3 regions of the Acidovorax radicis genome follow, and region 2 is predicted to be linked to each of the others. Evidence: predicted binding sites of a transcription regulator. Region 2 holds the regulator's gene; each other region holds the start of a gene.
What was found. Region 2 encodes HrcA, which represses chaperone genes, less so after heat shock. Its sites were predicted from a motif close to TTAGCACTCNNNNNNNNNGAGTGCTAA; they were not measured.
Positions count from the first base shown of each region.

Region 1: a site for HrcA is predicted at 1,007-1,033, ahead of rpoH (RNA polymerase sigma factor RpoH). Genes of this name have one in related genera too.
Region 3: a site for HrcA is predicted at 1,137-1,163, ahead of KI609_RS18810 (co-chaperone GroES). Genes of this name have one in related genera too.

Region 1 covers NZ_CP075184.1:1,149,761-1,152,014, forward strand. The annotation lists gene rpoH (RNA polymerase sigma factor RpoH) at 35-976, opposite strand; gene KI609_RS05180 (EAL domain-containing protein) at 1,169-2,254, opposite strand, start outside.
Region 2 covers NZ_CP075184.1:3,939,971-3,942,224, reverse strand. The annotation lists gene KI609_RS18005 (NAD kinase) at 1-567, opposite strand, end outside; gene hrcA (heat-inducible transcriptional repressor HrcA) at 596-1,600, shown strand; tRNA gene KI609_RS17995 (tRNA-Ile) at 1,652-1,728, shown strand; tRNA gene KI609_RS17990 (tRNA-Arg) at 1,933-2,009, shown strand; gene greB (transcription elongation factor GreB) at 2,089-2,254, shown strand, end outside.
Region 3 covers NZ_CP075184.1:4,107,423-4,109,676, forward strand. The annotation lists gene groL (chaperonin GroEL) at 1-661, opposite strand, end outside; gene KI609_RS18810 (co-chaperone GroES) at 758-1,048, opposite strand; gene KI609_RS18815 (CZB domain-containing protein) at 1,287-1,772, opposite strand; gene KI609_RS18820 (LLM class flavin-dependent oxidoreductase) at 1,973-2,254, shown strand, end outside.

The DNA.
Region 1 (2,254 bases), 2.2 Mb from region 2:
AGAACGTGATGTTACCGCCGCTCGATACCCACGCTCACGCGTACTCGGCCAACGCCTTCTTCATCTTCTTCATTGCCGCCACTTCAATCTGGCGAATGCGCTCGGCGCTGACGCCATACACCGCCGCCAGATCGTGCAGCGTCATGCCGCCGCTGCCGTCGTCGTTCACCTTGAGCCAGCGCTCTTCAACGATGCGGCGGCTGCGATCATCCAGACTGGCCAGCGCCGTTGCAATGCCATCGGTGGCGAGGGCGTCACGCTGGCGGGATTCGATCATCGCCGTGGGTTCGTGGGAGGCATCGGCCAGATAGGCAATGGGGCCAAACGCCTGTTCACCATCGTCAGACGGAGCTGGGTCAAGCAGCACGTCGCCGCCCGACATGCGGGTTTCCATCTCGATGACTTCTTCCCGCTTGACGTTCAGCTGCCGGGCCACCGCATCGATCTCGTGGTCAGACAGGGTGTCGCGGTGCGTGGCTGCATCGGCCGCTGCGGCGTCCGCCTTGAAACTCTGCTTCATCGACCGCAGGTTAAAGAACAGCTTGCGCTGCGCCTTGGTGGTGGCCACCTTCACCATGCGCCAGTTCTTGAGGATGTATTCGTGGATCTCGGCCTTGATCCAGTGCATGGCGTAGCTGACCAGCCGCACGCCCTGGTCGGGATCGAAACGTTTGACGGCCTTCATCAGGCCCACATTGCCTTCCTGGATCAGGTCGCCATGGGGCAGGCCATAGCCTTGGTATTGGCGGGCAATGGATACGACCAAGCGCAGGTGCGACATCACCAGCCGACCAGCGGCGCCCAGGTCGTTGTTTTCTTTAAGCTGGCGTGCATAGGTCTGCTCTTCGTCGTGGGTGAGCAGCGGCAGGCGGTTGACGGCCGAAATGTAGGCGTCCAGATTGCCCAGCGGGGGCACAAGCCCCCAGGGGCTGGTGGGAGCCAAAGTCATCGTCGCGGTTCCAGATTGAGTGGTCATTCCGGGAATCCTTTCCTCTAAGCCAAGATATTAGCACTCTCTGTGATTGAGTGCTAAGCCCTGAAGTTCCCGTGGAATTGCCCTATGTCACCTTCGAATGGATTTGAAAAAAATGAGGTTGCTGCGCTTATCAGGCATGGCTAAGTAGCTATCATTTTTGATGAATATTCCTTGCCCCCAGCCATCCGCAGCTCAGTGTGGCTGGCTGTGAGGGGCGAGATGGGCCTCGATAGCACCCCGGCGCGCCCGGTTTTCGAATTCCTCCAGCGCCAGCGGGCGGCCAAACAGGTAGCCCTGAAACGCCTTGCAGCCATGCGCCAGCAAAAACGCATGGTGCTCTGTGGTTTCCACCCCTTCGGCAATCACTCCCAGGCCCAGGCTTGCGGCCAACGCAATGATCGTGCGTGCGATGGCTGCGTCGCTGGGGTGTTGCAGCACGCCGCGCACAAACCCCTGGTCGATCTTGATCTGATCGAGTGGCAGGCGCTTGAGGTAGCTGAGGCTGGAATAGCCCGTGCCAAAGTCGTCGAGCGAGAAGCCCAGCCCATGCGCACGCAAGGCGTGCATGGTGGCGATCACGTTGTCCACATTGGCCAGCAGCAGGCTTTCGGTCAGCTCCAGCTTGATGCGGGTGGGGTTGGCGCCGGTGCGCTGCAGCAGCGTGAGCACGCGCTCCACAAAGTTGTCTTGCAGAAACTGGCGTGCGCTCACGTTGATGGCAAGGCACAGGGATTCCAGGGCCGGGTCGGTGCGCCACTGCGCCTGTTGGCGCATGGCGGTCTCCATGACCCAATCGCCCAGGGGCAGGATCAGCCCACATTCTTCGGCCAGGGGGATGAATTCGGACGGCGGGACCATGCCCTGAACCGGGTGCTGCCAGCGCACCAGCGCCTCGGCCCCTGTGATGCGCGCCTGGTCGTCCACCTGCGGCTGGTACAGCAGCAAGAACTGCGACTGGCGCAGGCCGTTGTGCAGCGCGGCCTCCATCAGCGCACGGCGGTTGACCGCCTGCTGCATGTCCGGGTCAAAAAAACGCAAGGTGTTGCGGCCGGCATCCTTGGCCCGGTACATCGCCATGTCGGCCTGCTTGAGCACCTCGTCCACAGAGTCGCGATAGTGGCTGAGCAGCGTGACCCCCACGCTGGCCGAAGAGTGGTGTTCGTGCCCTGCCAGTTCATAAGGCTGGCGCAGCCGGGTGAGGATCAGCTCACCGAGGGTGCGCACCTGCGCGGCGGCTTCGCTTGCGTCGCTGCTCAGGTTTTGCAGCACCACCACAAA
Region 2 (2,254 bases):
GGCAATGATCAACCCGTCCGCACGCTGGTTTGCGACGAAGCGCCCGTCTACCTCCACCCTTAACTCCACCATTCCTGAAGTCGCGCCTCTGTTCACCACGACGTCGTTCATTGCAAGGGCTTCGAAAACGACCCGCTCATCGCGCACGACGGTCGCGTGCATCAGAGGTCTCAGGTCCTCTTCGTACTCGCCGCGCAGCATGGGTGGCAGCGTTGTTTGGTAGGTGTCCAATGGGATATCGGTAATGAACCCGAGTCGCCCTTGATTGATACCAATAAGGGGCGTCCCGAAACGAGCAAGCCTGCGGCCAATGCCCAGCATCGTGCCATCTCCGCCCACCACCAATCCAAGATCACACTTGGTTCCGATGTCTTCAACTTTCAAAGATGGGTAGTGCAGGAGTCCTGAATTGCTGGCAGTCTCTGCTTCAAGCGCAACGTCGCAACCTTGGCGTTCCAGGAAATGCGCGATATCTTCTAGTGCTTGGCGCGAACTTTCGCCCACAGCGCTTGCAGAGGTAGTCTGGTACTTGCCGATAAGTGCAACATGGCGGAAATTGGACGTCATCTTGAAATTACATCACTAAAATCATTACATGCTCGATGACCGCGCCAAGTTGTTGCTCAAAGCCCTTGTAGAGCGCTACATAGCCGATGGGCAACCTGTAGGTTCCAGGACCTTGTCCCAGGCGTCGGGTCTCGATTTGTCACCGGCGACGATTCGAAACGTCATGGCGGATCTGGAAGAGTTGGGGTTGATTGCCAGTCCACACACTTCGTCCGGCCGCATTCCTACCGCCCGAGGGTATCGACTGTTTGTGGACACCATGCTGACGGTACAGCGTGACCCCCTGACGACACCGCAGTTGGCCGCTGAGCAGCCACAGCGGGTGATCGCCAACGCTGCGCAGTTGTTGTCGAATCTTTCTCAGTTCGTGGGGGTTGTCATGGCCCCGCGGCGCACTTCTGTGTTTCGCCACATTGAGTTCTTGAGGCTCTCGGAGCGGCGGTTCCTCGTCATCATTGTTTCTCCTGAAGGCGACGTCCAAAATCGCGTCATCTTCACCGATGCTGACTACACACAGTCACAGCTTATAGAGACATCCAACTTTCTGAACACGCACTATGCGGGGCTCGCCATGGAGCAAGTGCGTGAGCGTTTGAAATCTGAAGTGGATGTGCTGCGGGGAGAGATTGCGTCGCTCATGCAGGCTGCAGTCAATGTGGGTTCTGAGGCGCTCTCAGCCGCACAGGATGAAGTCGTGATTTCTGGAGAGCGCAATTTGCTGGCGGTCAGCGACTTCTCTAGTGATATGGGGAATTTGCGGCGTGCTTTTGATCTTTTTGAGCAAAAGACGCAGATCCTTCGTCTGCTAGACATATCCAGCCAGGCGGAAGGAGTGCGAATCTACATTGGCGGCGAGAGTCAGGTCGTGCCCTTCGAGGAGCTTTCTATCGTGAGCTCTCCTTACGAGGTCGACGGTCGGGTCGTCGGTACTTTGGGGGTCATAGGACCTACTCGTATGCCTTATGACCGGATGATTCAGATCGTCGATATCACGTCAAAGCTGGTGTCGAACGCGCTTAGCCATCGCAAGTAAACAACTTACAATACCGCGCTTGTCCTGTTGCTTGGCGGCAGAGCTTGGATGGGGGCGTTAGCTCAGTTGGTTAGAGCAGAGGACTCATAATCCTTTGGTCGTTGGTTCAAGTCCAACACGCCCTACCACTCGCTTGTTGTGCGGACGACAATGAGGACCGGAGCCTTTTTTTTGGCAATTTGATCGGTTTGTTTTTTTTCGGTCTATGGCCTGCATTACAATTCGGGCTTGCGTTGAATTACTTTGAGTCCACGTGCTTTTTTGAGCGTAGTAGGTAAAAAGATTGATGGTTTTTAGAGAGATCTGAAAAACATGCTATAATTCAAAGCTTAGCGGCTGTAGCTCAGCTGGATAGAGTACTTGGCTACGAACCAAGGGGTCGTGGGTTCGATTCCTGCCAGCCGCACCAATGTTTAAAGCCTGCAATCGAAAGATTGCAGGCTTTTTCATTTGTCTAAGCGCTTTGCGCTTATGGGGGAGATCTGGTGATGAGCAAGGCTTTTACCAAAGAGACCGATGGTGCTGACGACGATGAGTTGTCGTTGCCTGCGTTGCCTGCGCATGGCAAAAATTACATCACTCCGGCAGGATATAAGCGCTTGCGAGACGAGTTGCTAGACCTGATCGACAACGAACGTCCCAAGATAGTGGACG
Region 3 (2,254 bases), 170 kb from region 2:
GCACGAAGGGGTTGTCCAGAATGGCGGATTGCTTTTCTGGGTTGTTGATGAAGTAGGGCGACAGGTAGCCGCGGTCAAACTGCATGCCTTCCACGACGTCCAGTTCGCTGTCCAGCGACTTGCCGTCTTCCACGGTGATCACGCCTTCCTTGCCAACCTTGTCCATGGCGTCAGCGATCAGCTTGCCGATGGTTTCGTCGGAGTTGGCAGAGATCGAACCGACCTGTGCGATTTCCTTGGAGGTGGTCGTGGGCTTGGAAGCCTTCTTCAGCTCGGCGACCAGGGCTGCCACAGCCTTGTCGATACCGCGCTTCAGATCCATCGGGTTGATGCCGGCGGCAACGTACTTGAAGCCTTCGCGAACGATGGCTTGTGCCAGCACCGTAGCGGTGGTGGTGCCGTCACCAGCGTTGTCGCTGGTCTTGGAGGCCACTTCCTTCACGAGCTGGGCGCCCATGTTCTGCAGCTTGTCCTTGAGTTCGATTTCCTTGGCCACGGACACACCGTCCTTGGTCACGGTGGGGGCGCCGAACGAGCGCTCCAGCACCACATTGCGACCCTTGGGGCCCAGCGTGACCTTGACCGCGTTGGCCAGGATGTTCACGCCTTCAACCATGCGAGCGCGGGCTTCGCCGCCGAAAACTACGTCTTTTGCTGCCATGTTTGGCTCCTACAAGATTTGAATCAAATTGACCGCTGGCGCTTATTAATAAAGCGCTAGCAGCTATTAAAAGATGAGTAACTCAGAGGACGAAAATTACTTCTCGACCACTGCGAAAAGATCGTCTTCCTTCATGACCAGCAGCTCGTCGCCGCCGACCTTGACGGTCTGGCCCGAGTACTTGCCGAACAGAACGCGGTCACCGACCTTCACGTTCAGGGCCATCACTTCGCCCTTGTCGTTCTTCTTGCCGGGGCCGACGGCCAGCACTTCACCTTGATCAGGCTTTTCAGCGGCGTTGTCAGGGATCACGATGCCGGAGGCGGTCGTGGTTTCGCTTTCGATACGCTTGACGATCACGCGATCGTGCAGAGGGCGAAGTTTCATTGCAATGCTCCTGTTTTCAGTGAAAAAGCTGACTGATTTGGCGCCCGGACCTCCGGACACCACCAAATTACCGGCAGCCGATGTGGTGTTAGCACTCAACTACTGCGAGTGCTAATGATACGGGCATTTGTGTCGATTTCAAGACGACCCCTTGGTGAACAGGTGGTTCGGTCGTGAAAATTTGTGTGTGGTGCCATCGCGTTTTCAGCGCTGTCACCCTCTGGAACAGAAGTTCCAGTCAGCGCCCCAACCCGCGTTTGAGCTCCTTGAGCAGAAGAAGCACCTGGTTGGACGCGTGCCGGCAGCTGCTGTTGAGCAGTTGTACCGACTTGGCCGCGTCCCCCGACTGGTACAGCGTCACCACATCGGCCGCCTGCTGATGAAAATACTTATGGCGGGCCACCAGCATGTCAAACGCCGGGTAATGCCCTAGGCGCACGCGGCCCGTGCCATAGAGCCAACGGCCCAGGTCACAACGATCATCATGGCAAATGCGTTCTGGTCGCATGACCTCGTCGGACCGGCCGTTGACCATGTCCTGCAGTTGCAACCGCCAGCGCTCATGGCTCGCAATGGCGGCATCAATGTCGATTTCGGTCATCAACGTGGCCGCGTATTCAGCATCCAGCACCAGCTCACTGCCGTTGTCTTCCAAAGCCCAGGTCGTGTCGGGGCTTGAGGGGTCTTGCTCCCTGATTTTGAACAAACGGCTAAAAAATCCCATGGAACATCCCTCGCTATCCATCTCTTCAGAGCACCCAACGATGCCGACACGCAAAATGGCTTGAAACATTCTGTAGCGGGATGGGCTTTTTGGCTATCAGAAATTGACATCGTGCAGGCTCTGCTGCGGGCAACCCCTCGGTCCGTGCCGGCTCTGCGCCGCTGCCTGCACCAACGTCCACAGCGCCCGACAATGACACCATGACCCACACCACCCACCGCCCCGCCCTGTCGATGCTTGACCTTGTTGCCGTCCGCGAAGGGGGCACGGTGGCTGAGGCACTGCAGATTGCGCTGCGCACTGCGCAGCACGCCGAAGCCTTGGGTTTCGCCCGCTACTGGCTGGCCGAGCACCACAACATGGCGGGTATCGCCAGTTCTGCCACAGCGGTGTTGGTTGGCCACATTGCTGGAGGCACCTCGCGTATTCGCGTCGGCTCAGGCGGTGTGATGCTGCCCAACCACGCGCCCCTTGTGGTTGCC